DNA from 3 places in the Bradyrhizobium sp. 87 genome. Region 1 is predicted to be linked to each of the others. Evidence: predicted binding sites of a transcription regulator. Region 1 holds the regulator's gene; each other region holds the start of a gene.
The links. The regulator LexA, encoded in region 1, represses DNA repair genes until DNA is damaged. The targets are predictions, from matches to a motif close to TGTTCNNNNTGTGTTCNG.

Region 1 (5,738 bases):
ACCGTAAAAATCGGTTGGTCCGGACCTAAACTTTCGGCAACGTTGCAGGACCGGTTCGTGCGCAGCGGGGGTCGGCCGGCCGGCCCGCGCCTCGCAGCCATGCCATTTTAGGATGGTTTTGGCGCCCCGGACGGGTTAGGCGATCAGGGAAGGCTTCAAATTCTCGGGAGGATAACAATGAACGAAGCACCCCGCATCCAACCGGAAAGGAACGTCGAGCTCGGCGCCAGCACCGAGCCGTTCCAGAATCTGCATGAATTCATCCGGAAAGCCCGCGCCAACCTCAACCAGAATGCATGGGACTATATCGTCGGCGCGGCCGAGACCGAGACCACGATGCGTCGCAACCGCATGGCGCTGGACGAGATCGCTTTCCGCCCGCGCGTGCTGCGCGATGTTCGCAAGGTTACAGGTTCGGTCGAACAGTTCGGCCGCAAGATGCGCCTGCCCGTGGTCCTCGCCCCGGTCGGCGCGCTCGAGATCTTCGATCCGGATGGTGCGGCGAGCGTGGCACGCGCCTGCGCCTCTTTCGGTGCGGCGCACATGCTCAGTTCGGTGTCCGAGCCCGGCCTAGAAAAGACCGCCGAAGCTGCGTCCGACGCGCTGCGGCTCTACCAGCTCTATGTGCGCGGCGATGACGCCTTCGTCGCCGACGTCGTCAGCCGGGCCGAGAAGAACGCCTACGCCGCCTTCTGCCTGACCGTCGACACCGCCCACTACAGCCGCCGCGAACGTGACATCGCCAAGCGCTACGTTCGCGAGAGCCGCTTGCGCGCCACCGGGGGCGATTACCAGAAGGGTCTGGAGTGGCGGACGGTGAAGATGATCAAGGACAAGTTCAAGATCCCGCTGATCCTCAAGGGCATCGCGACGCCGGAGGACGCGCTGATCGCGATCGATCACGGCGTCGAATGGATCTACGTCTCCAACCATGGCGGCCGTCAGCTCGATCACGGTCGCGGCGCCATGCACGTGCTGCCCGAGATCGTCGACGCCGTGAACGGCCGCGCCAAGATCATGGTCGATGGCGGTGTCTGTCGCGGCACCGACATCGTCAAGGCGATCGCGGCGGGCGCCGACCTCGTCGGCATCGGCCGGCTGCAATGCTGGGCGCTGGCGGCGGCCGGCGAAGCCGGCGTGGCGCGCATGCTGGAACTGCTCGAGGACGAAGTGCTGCGCTGCCTCGGCCTCTTGGGTGCGACCTCGTTCGCCGAGGTCAACAAATCCTGCCTGCACCAGGCGACCGCAACCAACGCGCCGAGTGTGTTCAGCGCGTTTCCGCTGTTCGACCACGAGCCGTATCGATACTGAGTGAAAGGACGCAGGTGACATCGCTCTCTCCCGGCAGCGCGGATGCGCTCCTGTTCGATCTCGGCCGCGTCGTGCTCGATATCGATTTCTCCAAGGCGATCGCCTGCTGGGCGGGACATGCCGGCTGCAAGCCCGAAGCCATCGTCGCGCGCTATGTGCGGGACAGCGAAGCCTATCGGTTGCACGAGATGGGGAAGATCAGCGATGAGGACTATTTCGCCTCATTGCGAGCCTCGCTCGGAATCGGCATTTCGGATGCGCAGTTCCTGGAAGGCTGGAACGCGATTTTCGCCGGCGAAATGCCTGACATCGCCGAGCTGCTGCCGCGCGCAGCGAAACAGATGCCGCTCTATGCTTTCTCCAACACCAACCGGCCGCACGTGGACCATTTCTCGAGGGAATATGCCGACCTCCTCGGCCATTTCCGCGAGCTGTATTTGTCGTCCAGCATCGGCCTGCGCAAACCGGATGCGGAGGCCTTCGACCACGTCGTTGCGGCGATCGGCGTGCCCGCCGGGCGCATCGTGTTCTTCGACGATCTTGCCGAAAACATCGAGGGAGCGCGCGCGCGCGGCTTGACGGCGGTGCATGTGACCTCGCCGCGTGACGTCGGGAACGCATTGAAGGCATTGGGCATTTGACGACGGTCCGTTGTCGCGAAACCCACGACGGCACGGCCCGACGGACCAATTTTGAAAAATTGAGGAACCGGATCACTTTGTACATTTTTATACAGAGTTCCGGGAACGGAATACCGCCTTCCGGACTCTTAGAGTCCGTTGGGACTTCTACGGACGGATGCATCATCGTGCTGGGCAAAACCTACCTCACCAAGCAGGCCTCTCTTCTTCTTGAATTCGCGAGGACAACTTCAGATTCGGACCTTTCCGCCAAGCTTGTGAGCAAGGCCGCCGACCTGAAATCCCAAGCCGACCCGCTGCCCGACAAGGATCAGGGATCCAAGGCGCCCGACGTAACTCCCGGGCAGGCAGGGAGCTGATCGATTCAGGCCATGGCGCGTTCTCGCCTTGCCATGATTTTCGTCGCTTCCATGACCACTCTCCTGCCGATCTGTGACCTCCTTCGGATCATGCCGCGACGCGCTTGATCCTGCCTTCCGGAACAATGTGAAGGGGCGGGATGACTGTGCCTGCTCAGCCGCTTTTGCCTCTGCGCCTGCGCTCGGCTAGAAGACGTGCGGAACATTCGCCCGAACGTGCCGAGCAGGAGTTTTCGCCGTGGCCTTGATGCCGGTTTCTGACGCGCTTGCCGCGGTGCTGGCGGGTGCAGAGCCGCTGCCGGAAGAAATGATTTCCCTCGACGAGGCCTACCATCGCGTGCTCGCGCGTGACGTCGTGGCGCGGCGCACGCAGCCGCCGCAAGCGATGTCGGCGATGGACGGCTACGCGGTGCGCGCGGCCGATGCCGCGACGATCGATTCGGAGCTCACCGTCATCGGCGAAGTCGCAGCGGGCCGACCGTTCGAGGGGACGGTCGGAGCCGGCGAGGCCGTGCGGATCTTCACCGGCGGCGTCGTTCCCTTTGGCGCGGACGCCGTCGTGATCCAGGAGGACACGGTCGCCGCCGGCAAGCGCATCACGATCAAGGAAGCCGCGATCGCCGGCCGGCACATCCGCCCCGCCGGCGTCGATTTCCGCGAGGGCGACGTGCTCCTGCGCAAGGGAAGCCGTCTGACCGAGCGAGACCTCGCGCTCGCCGCCGGGATGAATCATCCGCACCTTGCCGTTGTCAGGCGTCCGAAGGTCGCGATTCTCGCCACCGGCGACGAGCTGGTGATGCCGGGCACCACGCCCGGCCACGGCCAGATCGTCTATTCCAACGGCTACGCCCTGCACGCGCTCGCCCGCAGCGAGGGCGCCGAGACCATCGACCTCGGTATTGCCGCCGACACGCTCGAGGCCACCACCGCCGGCATCCGCCGCGCCCGCGAGAGCGGCGCCGACGTCCTGATCACGACCGGCGGCGCATCGGTCGGCGACCACGATCTGGTCCAGCAGGCACTGCGGGACGAAGGCATCGCGATGGCGTTCTGGAAGATCGCGATGCGGCCAGGCAAGCCGATGATGCACGGGCGACTCGGCGCAATGGGTGTGATCGGCCTGCCGGGCAATCCCGTATCGTCCTACGTGTGCGCTTTCCTGTTCATGGTGCCGCTGATTCGCGCCCTGTCGGGCCGTTCAGTGATTCACCATCGCCGTGAACGCGCCGTGCTCGGCCGCGACGTCGGCGCCAACGACCAGCGCGAGGACTATCTGCGCGCGCATCTTGAGGAGCGTGACGATGGCACACGCGTCGTTGTTCCCGTCAATCATCAGGACTCTTCGCTGCTTGCGAATCTCGCTGCAGCACAGGTACTTCTCGTCCGCGCACCATTCGCGCCGAAGGCCGAAGCCGGCACGGCTTGCGAAGTGTTGCGGCTCCCCGTCTGAGCGCCCCCGCAACGCGCGTTCCGCGCACTTTGCTCTGTTCACGGTAAATTAAGCAGTTGCGGAACATGTATCGAACATATAGTGTCTGTTCATGATTTGTTTCGAGCATGCAGCGGCTTATGGCCGAATTCAGCGTCTCGGAATCGGACGACATCAACCGGGGGACTTTGGTCGAGATGTTAACGCGCAAACAATACGAGCTTCTGCGGTTCATCAGTGAGCGTCTGAAGGAAAGCGGCGTGCCGCCCTCCTTCGACGAGATGAAGGATGCGCTCGATCTGCGCTCGAAGTCGGGCATCCATCGCCTGATCACGGCGCTCGAGGAGCGTGGCTTCATCCGACGCCTGCCCAACCGCGCCCGTGCGATTGAAGTCATCAAGCTGCCGGAGCTCCAGGCAGCCGCTGGCAGCCGCCGCGGCTTCACGCCGAGCGTCATCGAGGGCAATCTCGGCAAGGTGCGTGCGAGCGCGAGCCTGCCCGCTGACGAGGGCGAACGTCCCGTCGCGGTGCCGGTGATGGGCCGCATCGCGGCCGGCACGCCGATCGAGGCGTTGCAGACCCGCAGCCATACTATCAGCGTACCGCCTGACATGCTCGGCTCGGGCGAGCATTACGCGCTGGAAGTGCGCGGCGACTCGATGGTCGAAGCCGGCATTCTCGACGGCGACATGGCCCTGATCCAGCGCAACGAGAGCGCCGATACCGGCGACATCGTGGTGGCGCTGATCGACGACGAGGAAGCGACGCTGAAGCGCTTCCGCCGTCGCGGCGCCTCGATCGCGCTCGAGCCCGCCAACGCGGCCTATGAGGTCCGCATCCTGCCGCCCAACCGGGTGAAGATTCAGGGCAAGCTGATCGGGCTTTACCGGAAGTACTGATACCGGGAGTCTTTCTATCGGCAGTACTTCATATCGGAAGCACTTCATGCCGGAGGTGCTTGGCGCCTCGCGCGCTTCCGATCGGCATCGCCGGTCAGAGATTGGAGCGGATCATCGTCCGCTCCGGCTGGATAGCCTTTCTGGTTCTGCACAGACTATCCGGCCCCTCCTCCAACGCTGGCTCCTCGCCACGCCGACGAAGCAGCACCGCTTCAAGCAGCACCGCTTCGCGGCTCGGTTGTTCGAGGAAACAGCGACCAGCGGTCAAGTTCGGCCGTTGCAGCCAAGTTGGCAATGTTCGCGTACGCGCCTCCCGAATGCATCGCGGCGAGCTTTGTTCCTATTGAATTCGGGAAAGATAATGTGATCGCGGCTTGCGGAAGCCAGCCGCAGATTTGCCCACAACCAAGCAGAGCGTTCGTGCTTCCACTCTGATAGAGGCCTGCGCCTCGATAAGAGACGCGGGTTGCTATCCCAGCATGAGGAGCACCCGATGTGTGACTACAGCCTACATGCCGTCGCGTCGCGCCCCGCCGAAGTCGGCGAGACGATCGTCACGACAAGCTTCCGCGGCACCTCGACGCGCGGCTTCGCCTCTGCAGCCGATCCGTCTGTTGCCGTCTGCCTGCTGCCGGGGACGGAGCTCGCCTTCGCCGACGACGTCCGCTACGACAATCGCTGGATCTGGACGCGCACCATCAATTCCCGCGTGGGCAAGTTCGGCAAGATCGATCCGCACGTTCCCGACCGCCATCATGATGCGATCGAATTCCCCGACGGCAAATACGTGCTGGTGACGCAGCTCGTCGAAGGCCAGCGCGCGACGGTGCTGCAACTGCCGGTGACTCAGTCGGTCACCGAGCGCGAGCACAAGGCGCAGATCACCGCCGACAGGCAGCCGACCGTCACGCACCTGCCGATCGGCTGACAGAGCCGCCCTCCGGCTACGAAGTCGGAGGTCAGGATTGAATCGCCATCGCCGGCCGTGGCCGGCGAGATGGTGTGGTTTGCACCCCGCGAATCCGAACGGACGCACCGAACCACTGCGTTGCTCCGCACCATCAGATCAATCGTCGGCTTGCAGGTCGGTGTCCGCCGG
Region 2 (5,738 bases), 100 kb from region 1:
AGCACGTGGTCGGCGAGCAGGATCGCGTCCTCGTCGTGCTCGACCACGATCACGGTGTTGCCGAGGTCACGAAGTCTCTTGAGCGTGTCGAGCAGGCGCGCGTTGTCGCGCTGGTGCAAGCCGATCGAGGGCTCGTCGAGCACGTAGAGCACGCCTGTTAGCCCCGAGCCGATCTGCGAAGCCAGCCGGATGCGCTGGCTTTCGCCGCCGGAGAGCGTGCCGGAGGAGCGGGAGAGCGTGAGGTAGTTGAGGCCGACGTCGAGCAGGAAGGTGAGGCGCTCGCGGATCTCCTTGAGGATGCGGCCGGCGATCTCGTTCTGCTGGGTGTTCAGCGCCTCCGGCACGGTCTCGAACCACGCGCCGGCGCCCTTCACCGACATCTCGGAGATGTCGCCGATATGCTTGCCGCCGATCTTGACGCAAAGCGCCTCGGGCTTCAGCCGAAAGCCGTGGCACGCCTCGCAGGGCACGTCGTGGAAGTACTTCGCCAGCTCCTCACGCGCCCACTCGCTCTCGGTCTCGCGATAGCGGCGGTTGATGTTGGTGATGACGCCCTCGAACGGCTTCTTGGTGTCGTAGGAGCGGACGCCGTCCTCGTAGGAGAACTTGATCTCGTCCTCGCCGGAGCCATGGAGGATCGCGTTCTGCGTCTTCTTGGGCAGATCCTTCCATTTGGTGGTCAGCGTGAACTTGTAGTGCTTGCCGAGCGCAGTCAGCGTCTGAATGTAATAGGGCGACGAGGATTTGGCCCAGGGCGCGATTGCGCCCTTGCCAATGGCGAGCTCCTTGTCGGGAATGACGAGGTCTTCGTCGACATGCTGCTCGACGCCGAGGCCGCCGCACGCAGGACAGGCGCCATAGGGGTTGTTGAACGAGAACAGCCGGGGCTCGATCTCGGGGATGGTGAAGCCGGACACCGGGCAGGCGAACTTTTCCGAGAACAGCATGCGCTCGGGTCCGCTCTTGTCGTGGATCTTTGCGGTCTTCTTCTTCTCTTCCGCGGGTGCTGCCGCAGCCGGCGCATCCGCGAATTCGATGACGGCGAGGCCCTCGGCAAGTTTCAGCGCGGTCTCGAAACTTTCGGCGAGGCGCTGGCCGATGTCGGGGCGCACCACGATGCGATCGACGACGACGTCGATGTCGTGCGGGAATTTCTTGTCGAGAACAGGGGCTTCGGCGAGCTCGTGGAAGGCGCCGTCGATCTTGACGCGCTGAAAGCCCTTCTTGAGCCATTCGGCAAGCTCTTTGCGGTACTCGCCCTTGCGGCCGCGCACGACCGGCGCGAGCAGATAGAGGCGCGAGCCCTCGGGCAGCGCCAGCACGCGATCGACCATCTGCGAGACGATCTGGCTCTCGATCGGCAGGCCGGTGGCGGGCGAATAGGGCACGCCGACGCGCGCCCACAGCAGGCGCATGTAGTCGTAGATTTCGGTCACCGTGCCGACGGTGGAGCGCGGGTTCTTCGACGTCGTCTTCTGCTCGATCGAGATCGCCGGCGACAGGCCGTCGATCTGGTCGACGTCGGGCTTCTGCATCATCTCCAGGAACTGGCGGGCGTAGGCAGACAGCGATTCGACGTAGCGGCGCTGGCCTTCGGCGTAGATGGTGTCGAACGCGAGCGAGGATTTGCCGGAGCCCGACAGCCCCGTGAACACCACCAGCTTGTCGCGGGGAATCTCGACATCGACGTTCTTGAGATTGTGCTCGCGCGCGCCACGGATGGTAATTGCGCGCAGGTTTGATCCCACGTTCTGCTGTTGGCGCTTCGCCTTGATCACTTCATCCATCCGGGTTGCCCTCAAGGAATCCCAAAGGCGCGCGATCGCGCCAACAAAAAAGGCGCGCTTCGCCCGGAACCGGGATCGGCGCCGATGGGGTTGTCAGCGAACGTAGGAAGAACGGAGACGGATTTCCAGTGGGACTTGCGAATCGTCAACGGATTGTTGGCGCACTGGCGGCATCTGGCAGGAGCAGGGTGGAACTGCGCGGCAACGTGCCCGACAAAACAAAAAGGCCGGCACAAGGCCGGCCTTTCGTAACGCGGATGGCGTTGGGGCTAAGTACTGAACTCAGTACTTGGCGACCACCGGGCCCCCGAAGTGATAGTTCACGCCGACCTGCACGGTGTGAAACTCGAGCGTGCCGGAGGGCAGGGCGCCCGAGAAGTAGGTCTCGCCGCCGAGGCTGCGAAAGAGGTACTCGCCCTTGACCGACCACTGCGGAGCGAAGAACGCTTCGACGCCCGCACCGACGGTCCAGCCGGAGTGCCACTTGCTGTCGGAAACGGTCACGCCGAGCGCGCTGACGCTGAGCTTGTTGTCGATCCAGGCGTAACCACCGGTGCCGTAGAACAGGACGTTGTTGACGGCGTAGCCGATGCGGCCGCGCACGGTTCCCATCGCATCGGTTTTGGAGCTGAGGGTGGTGCTGACGAGGCCGAAGCCGGGGACGGCAACGGGGCCGGTGACCGACGCGCTGACATCAGCCCAGGAACCATCGGCCTCGACGCCGAGCACGACATTGCCGGTCTGCCAGTTGTAGCCGGCAGTACCGCCGACGAAGCCGCCCTTCATCTTCGGGTCGGTCGAGGAATTTTCCCAAGCGCCGCCACCGACGATACCGAGGTAGAAGCCGGTCCAGTTGTAGACCGAAGCCATGGCCACCGGGGCCTTGGTGTAGGGGCGCGCCGCGAGATCAGCGGCCGAAGCCGGGGCGGCGAGAGCGAACAAACAGGCCGAAGCCAACAAAACCTTTTTCATTTTCAACTAATCCCAGTCCCAGTTTCTGATTGTGCCTTCCACGATAGGGAGGGCATCGGACTCACTTGCCCAACTGATGCCGTACTTACACCAGTGAAGCCGCAAGTTGTGTCACTCAAAAGCAACAACGGTCGGAAAACGGAACGGTTATTGACCGATTAATATTGGAGAACTGCACAGCAAAAGGCCGGCGCAAGGCCGGCCTTCGAAGTGCGATATGTCCAGCGCGATCAGTACCTTGCGATGGCCGGACCGCCCCAGCGATAGTTCAAGCGCACCAGGCCCATGTCTACGTCCTGGCGAATCCGGTCGCTGCCGAATACCGCACCCGCGGGCGTTGTGAAGCCGATCGTGCGATCGCCAAGGAAGATGTGGTCGTACTCAAAGCCCAGCGACCAGTTCGGGGCGAAGCCGAATTCCAGACCGGCCCCGACCGTGCCACCCCAGCGAGTCTCCCGGGCCGAAGCCAGCAGCGCGCCCGCGCCGGGCGTACCCGCAGCAGCGTAGATGTCGTACTTGTCACCGACGACGGCGGCGCCGCCCTTCACGTAAAGCAGCACGTTGTTCCAGGCGTAACCGACCTGACCGGTGATGAGACCGAAAGCGTCGATGCGGGAACGGTTGCGATCACCCGTCACCAAAGCGGTACCAGGGAAGAGGGTGCTCACGTTGTCGCCCCGGAAGTCAGCCCAGTTGCCCTGGCCTTCCAGACCGAACACCCAATTGGCGGACTGCCAGCGATAGCCGATCTGGCCGCCGACGGTGCCCCCTGTTGCATTGTGACAGCCTTCGCCGACGAGAACGCCGGTCGCGGGCGTGACGAAGTCCCAGCACTTGTGGCTGGAGCCACCGCCGCCGTTGATGCCGATGTAGAAGCCGCTCCAGTCGTAGATGGCGGCAACCGCCGGCGGCGGGGCTTTGGTGTAGGGACGCGCGGCCATGTCCGCCGCGCTTGCGGGAGCCGACAAGCCCATCGCCACTGCACCGATTGCACAAATAAGAAGCTTATTCATTGCCAGTCTCCCCAGGTTTCGTCCGCTTCTTATGTCCCCGAAGCGGCTGATCAGGCGCGAGGGCCCATATGAACTAAGTCCGAGGCAACCGTAGCTCTACGGAGCGGCAGAGTCCGTCTCCCAAATGCAACAAGACCGGGGCAGTGCGAGTACCCATAACTTGCTGAATGTTAAGTTCTTTCTTCCATTTTTGGGAACCTACAAAGGTTCCAATCGACGTGTCCTTTCCGCAACACATGTGGCCGATCGATCCCACGCCTTCAGATCTGTCTTCGCCAAGAACAAATCTGGAACGAACCGGAGGTCGATGCTATATGTGGGGATAACCGGAAGGGTGACGGCCTGATCGTCGTCCGCAAGTGTTCGGCGAGCGTATAGGGTCGCCTCAACAGGCACGGCGGAACGCGGGAGCGGACCGGCCTTCTTGAATTCAGTGGCATTCGGAGCGGAGAGCGGAGATGGCGGGAAGCGTCAACAAGGTCATTCTGGTTGGAAATCTCGGCAAGGATCCTGAAATCCGCCGCACCCAGGACGGGCGGCCGATCGCCAATCTGAGCGTCGCGACTTCGGAGACGTGGCGCGACAAGGCGACTGGCGAGCGCAAGGAAAAGACCGAGTGGCACCGCGTCGTGATCTTCAATGAAGGGCTCTGCAAGGTCGCCGAACAGTATCTGAAGAAGGGCGCCAAGATTTACGTCGAGGGTGCGCTCCAGACCCGCAAATGGACCGACCAGAGCGGTGTCGAAAAGTACTCGACCGAAGTCGTGCTGCAGGGGTTCAACTCGACCTTGACGATGCTGGACGGTCGTAGCGGCGGTGGCGGAGGCGGCAGCTTCGGCGACGAGCCGGGCGGCGATTTCGGCTCCTCCGGTCCGGTCAGCAGCACGCCGCGGCGCCCTGTTGCCGCCGGCGGCGGTGGCCGCAACAGCGACATGGACGACGATATCCCGTTCTGAGCGATTCCGCTCCAAGAACGCGGCGCCTGATGCGGACGCCCGGCCGGATGGGCGGCGCTTCTCATCTCATGTCAGAACATCCCACTAATCGACAGGACGGGCTCGGCATTTCCGGGCCCGCTTCATGTTTGGGGTGAGCTCGGATTGCGGCTTGGCAAACGCGCCGACGCGGCAAGCTCACCGCGCGGTTTTCCACGCGTGAGCGGCGATTTTGCAAGGCCGATGCGAGTGCTGTCCGAGACACCGCTCGCAAGGGCTTAAGTTGTTGGAAAAATAGGCGGAAAAAGCGCTTCCCAGAACGCCGCGAGGGTGGTTATCAGAGGCTCGATGCGCTATATGATTCCCAGATAAAACCTCACCGGATTTCCCCTTGGCTGACGACGACGACAAGCCCGGCGACCAGCCGGCGCAACCCTCGGATATTCGCCCCGTCTCCATCTTCGAGGAGATGAAGAAGTCCTATCTCGACTACGCCATGAGCGTGATCGTGGCGCGGGCGCTGCCTGACGCCCGCGATGGCCTGAAGCCGGTGCATCGCCGCATCCTGTACTCGATGAACGAGCAGGGGCACACGCCGGACAAGAAGTACGTCAAGTCCGCCCGCGTGGTCGGTGACGTCATCGGTAAATATCATCCGCATGGCGACCAGTCGATCTACGACGCCATGGTCCGGATGGCGCAGGACTTCTCCATGCGCGTGCCGCTGATCGACGGCCAGGGCAATTTCGGCTCGGTCGACGGCGATCCCCCGGCTGCCTATCGTTATACCGAAGCCCGATTGACGAAGGCGGCGCTGGCTCTGCTGGCCGACATCGACAAGGACACGGTCGACTTCCAGCCGAACTACGACAACAACGAGACCGAACCGTCGGTCTTGCCAGCCAAGTTCCCGAACCTTCTCGTCAACGGCGCCGGCGGCATCGCGGTCGGCATGGCGACCAACATCCCGCCGCACAATCTCGGCGAGGTCATCGACGCCTGCGTCGCGCTGATCGACAACCCCGCGCTCA
Region 3 (5,738 bases), on a different contig from region 1:
AGGGACAAGTCTTTGCGATCCTTGATGCTCTTGGGCCACCGGATGCCCCAATCAGACCAATGATCACCAGGCCCGAGATTCGCCGAACGCGGCGCGAAATAGGCTGCGAGCTTCTCGGGCGAGGGCAGCGGTCCCCACTCAAAGTGAAACGAGGATGAGATGACAAGCTCCGCCAACCCGGATCGTGCGAGCTGGCCTCCGGACGAACTGGTCAAGATCAGACGCTTCATCGCACCACCCGGTGCCCCCACGCCAAACGAAACAGGCGCCGAAGACGTCGGCAACTCAACGTCCTCAGCGCCCGCTCCTCGCGAAAAACTTTACTGTTGAAGCTTACTCGTCCGCCGGCTCCTCGCCGTCGGCGTCACGCTCGGGGCTGCCGGCCAGAATCTGCTCGGCGATCAGGCCGGAGTTCTGGCGGATCGAGGTCTCGATCTTGGCGGTGATGTCGGGGTTGGCCTTCAGGAACGCTTTCGAATTCTCGCGGCCCTGGCCAAGACGCTGGCTGTCGTAGGAGAACCATGCGCCGGATTTTTCGACGATGCCGGCCTTGACGCCGAGATCGAGGATCTCGCCCATCTTGGAGACGCCTTCGCCGTACATGATGTCGAACTCGACCTGCTTGAACGGCGGCGCCAGCTTGTTCTTGACGACCTTGACGCGCGTGGTGTTGCCGACCACTTCGTCACGCTCCTTGATCGCGCCGATGCGGCGGATGTCGAGGCGGACGGAAGCATAGAATTTCAGCGCGTTGCCGCCGGTGGTGGTCTCCGGCGAGCCGTACATCACGCCGATCTTCATGCGGATCTGGTTGATGAAGATCACCATGGTATTGGACTTGTTGATGGACGCCGTCAGCTTGCGCAGCGCCTGGCTCATCAGACGCGCCTGCAGACCCGGCAGCGCATCGCCCATCTCGCCCTCGAGCTCGGCCTTCGGCACCAGCGCCGCGACCGAATCGATCACCAGCACGTCGACCGCGCCGGAGCGCACCAGCGTGTCGCAGATTTCCAGCGCCTGCTCGCCGGTGTCCGGCTGGGAGATCAGGAGCTCGTCGATATTGACGCCCAGCTTGCGCGCATAGACCGGGTCGAGCGCGTGCTCGGCGTCGATGAAGGCGCAGATGCCGCCCTTCTTCTGCCCTTCCGCCACCGTGTGCAGCGCCAGCGTGGTCTTGCCCGAGGATTCCGGCCCGTAGATCTCCACGACGCGCCCCTTCGGCAGGCCGCCGATCCCGAGCGCGATATCGAGCCCCAACGAGCCCGAAGAGACCGCCTCGACATCCATCGAACGGTCGTTCTTGCCGAGCTTCATCACCGAGCCCTTGCCGAACTGACGCTCGATCTGGGAGAGCGCGGCGGCGAGAGCTTTACTCTTGTCCATGGAGGATCCTTCGACGATACGCAAGGCAGTGGTGGACATCGGGTCGTGCTCCTTATGACGAGGATTCGCGTGAGGGACAAACGATTGGCGAGGCGGCGCGGCGATAAAAACAATGTACCCTATTTGTTCTAGGTTCGCAATATGTTCTTTTGGGAATTTGCACGCTCTGGCTGACGCGCATCAAAGACGGATGACCCGCACACCGTCAGAATTCCGTCATCCTGCGGCACGAACCTTTCGCGGTCTGCGGCCTTCTCCTGGATGGACTCTTGGATGGGACCGCAACTGAGGGGACTTCAGTCATGACGGACAACACGCATCACGATACGACCCGGCGCACTCCGCTGCTGGAGGCGGCGCGGGAGGAGCTGAGCAAGTTCGAGCGCAAGGAAAACGAGTTCCGCAAGAAAGACCGCGAAGAGCGTGCCGCCGAACTCCGTTTGCCGCTGGACGCGATCAAGGTTCATTAGGCCGCTGGGACCGCGCTGGCGACGGTGCCGGAGCGGCAGCCCGTTGATCTCAGGGAATCGGCACGGGTATCGGGATTCGGATGGCCGTGAAAGGCGAATCCGAGCCGATATGGTATCTAAATACTACCAGTAAGCCATTGATTGGGCGGGGAAATTTGTAGGCACGCTACTGTGCATGGGGTTGTTTTCGCGATTTTTGAAAGGCGCGCACGGGCCTTTCCACCCTCGGAGCCATCTCCCGCACCCAACAGCGCCTACAGCAGAACCAGCAACCCGATGCCGATCACCAGCACGACGAAGCCAGCCGCCGTCGCGGCGGCGAATGACCGCTCTACGTTGTCCATGATGCCACCCCGTTGCCGGCACGCCACGTTTCCCCCATGGCAGCACCGTCGCCGCGAAATCTCGCCTGCGGTTGTGTCCTGAGTTGTGCGAACGGATGTCGAAATTGGGACCGGTGCGGGGCCAGTCTGCGGCCCCCGCGCTCCGGCTTTTGCTGCCACCGTCGGGCCTTGTCAGGCTGTCGTAAGCTGAGCCGGCTAGGGTCGCCCGGCTATGGTGTTGCAGCCCAGCACCTCAGCCTCCAATAACCTTCTCCCCGCTTGGTTCTCCCAAGCGGGGTTTTTTCATTCCGATTTTCATGCCGGCCGGCCGGTTTGCGAACCGCCCTCCTCCTGCGTCAGCCGCAGCGAGAAGGCGCGGATCGCCGGCGCTGCGAGCAGCACTATCGGCAGCATCGCCGCCCATGCGATCAGCCACGACACCATCCAGTGCGCCAGGAAGTCCAGCGCGTTCCCTGCGGGAAAGCTGGCGATGCCCGCGGCGATCAGCGAGGTCAGTCCCGACTGGATGATTCCGAACACGAAATGAGAATAGCGGCGGGGAATGCCCGGCATGACGCGTCCATGTTGCTTAGCCGCATCGGGCCAAGCAAGGCACATGCCGCCGCGTTCCGGAAGGTGCCCTTACCCATCCCAGGAACTCTGTTCTTGGCCGGAGAACCACGGGCATGAGGTCGCGCCGCCGCTGGGCGGCCGGCGTCTTTCGAATTTCGATTTCGTATGTTCCAGAGCGCGTGCGTTTGCGCGATAGCCGTGAGCGATCCGGGGCTTACCGACAGGTTTGGCTTTCTTGGAATATTATGCCGCCCAGCATGTTCTCAGTGATGGAAGTGAATCGTGGGAGATGGCCCATGAATCACAGGGGCATCGAGTTCACCGTCGCCAAGACGGCAATTCCCGGCATTTGGCAGTGGCAGTTCCGGATCGGCGAGCAGATCAAGACCGGCAAGACTGAGACCAAGATCGATCTCTTGGCGATCCGACGGGTGCAGCTGCGCATCGATCGGGAGCTGAAGGCGATCGGACGCGACACGGCCTGAGCCGTCGGACCGAGATCGGTGGGCTGGCGTCCATGGGGCTATTCCGTAGCCGACCGGAATTGATCTGCCGACGGTTTGGGATTGGACTGCCGGGATTATGGCCGTGGGGACGGAGCCATCAGGCGCGATCGGTGCGAACCATGCCGCTCTACTTCTTTCGAATCCGGAACGGCCGCTATTCCGGCTGTGCCGACCAGGCGTCGGAATTTGCCGATCGCGATCTGGCTTGGAAGGAGATGACCAGCGTCTGCGCCGACATGGCCGCCGGCATCGCCCGCAAGCTCCAGGAAAATTCCGAATGGAATATGGAGTTGCTGGACGAGGCCAAGGAGCCCGTATTCCGGATCCGCATCACATCCGAAACCTTCGAATAGGGGCCGGCCCTAATCCGCGCTGGGCAGCCGCCGCATCGTGAATTCGATGTCGCCGCCGGGCAGCTCGCGCCAGGTCTCGACCGCGCTCATATAGCCGGCCTTGGGGTAGCGGGCGAAGAAAGCCTGCGCCCTCTCCCGTGCCGCCGCGCGCGGCAGCGTGAAGGTCTCGCGCAGATAGCCGTCGCCGGCCGTCGGGCCGGGCTTGCCGCCCATTTTTCGCCGGCGCGCCATCCGCTCGGCGAGATCCCGCGGACGATCGGCCATGTTCTGCTCTCCTCGACGCGATACACTCCCGCGCAATGTAGGAAGCAGGCCGATCAAAGAGGAGTCCCGGCCGGAGGCATTCAACCGCCGCCGCTCGGGCGGAAGGTCAATTGGCAGTCGTGCCGGACTTCTTCTTCGGCGCACCGGTTGCGGCCGACGCCTTTGGCGCCGCCGACGGCTTCGGCGGGTCGGAGCGCATGCCACCCCAGGGATCGTTGGACGCCTTGGAGTCTGGAATCTTCTTCAGCGTTTCCTTGTAAGCCCTGTCACGCTCGGCCTCAGCGGCCTTCTCCTCGGGGGTCTTGCCAGGCCCCTCCTGCAGCAAATTGAGATTGGGCATTTGCGCATAAGCCGGTCCCGCCAGCACGGTCGGTCCCGCCAGAACAGCCAGCACCGCGGCCATACGGAAAAGCTTCATCATTGACTCCTTGATCATCCATGGCGGCGCGGGTCGCCCGCGCCTTGTCACCCCTGCCACAACCGCAGGGGCCGCTCGGCCCGCTAGAGCCGGTCCGATCTGCACGATTTCGGCGCGTGGAGCCAGTCGTCCCAGATCGGGCCGCACTTGGTGCACCCGTTCAGCAACAGGCCGAGCCCGGCCAGACAAAATACGAGGACATACCTACGCAACATCACCCACCCATACCCACTCCATGGCATCATACCGGGCGAAGTCAGGCATTTTCAAGCCGACGGGACCCGCGGCAGACCGGCGACTTTGCCGCGCCGGTCCGCTCGAAATGCCGAACATCCGGCAATACAGGAGGGAACGACAGCAATGCCATCGCAGCCAGAAGCCGAGTTCGGCATCAATCAGGCCCGACGCATCCTCGGCGAAGTCTTTGCGCCCTGGGTCCAGGATCTCAACCTGTCGGTCGAGCGCATCGATCACCTGCCGCCGCCGGACGTGCCGGACTGGCAGCCGGCAGCGCTCCTGCGCATGCCGTTCTCGGAGCGGCTGTGCCGCAACGGTGGTGTGGTCTGCGGCCAGGCCCTGATGGCGCTCGCCGACACCGCGATGGTGATCGCGAACCTAGCCGCCAACCGCGGCTATCGTCCGATGACGACGGTCGACCAGACCACGCATTTCATGCGCGCGGTCTCCTCGTCGGACGTGCTGGCCGACGCCCGCGTGGTGCGACTCGGACGCACCATGAGCTTTGGCCGGGTCACGCTGCTCTCGGCCACCGACAACAAGCCGGTGGCGATGGTGTCGAGCGCGTTCGCGATGCTGCCGGGGTGAGCATCATCCGAAAGAAGAAAGCCGCGTGAGCGCAATGCGCACCGCGGCTCTCAATGGCGTCATGTCGAGACGGGAAGCGCGGTTGTGATCGCGCGTCGTGCCGACACGCGGCAGAAATTACTTGCCGAGCACTTCGTCAGCCGCGGTGACAATGCTGACGTTGGGATTTTTTCCGCAATAGCTGCCGAACTGCTTGGCGTTCTCGACGAATACGTCGGTGTCGATGATCGCATTCTCTTCGTCGCCCTTGTACCAGCCGTCCATCCAGGTCAGCACCATCTTGATGGTGTCGTCGCCGCTCTCCAGGAACTGCTTGCAGCTCATGGTCGCGAGATCGAGCTTGGTGGCGTGGGCGGGCATGGACGAGAGCGAGAGCGCTGCGGCGAACAGAAGCGAAAACGTGGTCTTCATCAATATCTCCATCGGCGCGTAGCGCCACAAAGGAACGGCTTGGGGAAAAATCCGCGGAGTGACTTCCGCTTCGACGTCGTAAACGAAATCTGAAGCGCTGTGCAAGTAGCGCCAGTATTGAGTTTAGTTCAACGTAATTTCTATGCACTACTTCACAAAGATCATTATGGATTGACGCGGATGATCGAGAAGCGTGCAGCGCAGCGTTACCG

Region 2: uvrA (excinuclease ABC subunit UvrA) is a predicted target of LexA. The motif match lies at 1,884-1,901, and genes of this name have one in related genera.
Region 3: recA (recombinase RecA) is a predicted target of LexA. The motif match lies at 1,497-1,514, and genes of this name have one in related genera.

What each region holds. Positions count from the first base shown of each region.
Region 1 covers NZ_JADPIQ010000075.1:14,363-20,100, reverse strand. Annotated here, with positions in the region: gene IVB50_RS16660 (alpha-hydroxy acid oxidase) at 178-1,311, shown strand; gene IVB50_RS16655 (HAD family phosphatase) at 1,326-1,952, shown strand; gene IVB50_RS16650 (hypothetical protein) at 2,120-2,311, shown strand; gene glp (gephyrin-like molybdotransferase Glp) at 2,550-3,761, shown strand; gene lexA (transcriptional repressor LexA) at 3,938-4,639, shown strand; gene IVB50_RS16635 (hypothetical protein) at 5,133-5,567, shown strand; gene IVB50_RS16630 (ComEC/Rec2 family competence protein) at 5,706-5,738, opposite strand, start outside.
Region 2 covers NZ_JADPIQ010000075.1:115,012-120,749, forward strand. Annotated here, with positions in the region: gene uvrA (excinuclease ABC subunit UvrA) at 1-1,787, opposite strand, end outside; gene IVB50_RS17140 (outer membrane protein) at 2,070-2,759, opposite strand; gene IVB50_RS17145 (outer membrane beta-barrel protein) at 2,990-3,772, opposite strand; gene IVB50_RS17150 (single-stranded DNA-binding protein) at 4,231-4,728, shown strand; gene gyrA (DNA gyrase subunit A) at 5,099-5,738, shown strand, end outside.
Region 3 covers NZ_JADPIQ010000086.1:209,758-215,495, reverse strand. Annotated here, with positions in the region: gene IVB50_RS21880 (hypothetical protein) at 1-230, opposite strand, end outside; gene recA (recombinase RecA) at 334-1,422, opposite strand; gene IVB50_RS21870 (hypothetical protein) at 1,686-1,853, shown strand; gene IVB50_RS21865 (DUF2798 domain-containing protein) at 2,492-2,749, opposite strand; gene IVB50_RS21860 (hypothetical protein) at 3,046-3,234, shown strand; gene IVB50_RS21855 (hypothetical protein) at 3,375-3,608, shown strand; gene IVB50_RS21850 (hypothetical protein) at 3,618-3,872, opposite strand; gene IVB50_RS21845 (hypothetical protein) at 3,979-4,290, opposite strand; gene IVB50_RS21840 (PaaI family thioesterase) at 4,651-5,115, shown strand; gene IVB50_RS21835 (HdeA/HdeB family chaperone) at 5,233-5,526, opposite strand; gene IVB50_RS21830 (PilZ domain-containing protein) at 5,707-5,738, shown strand, end outside.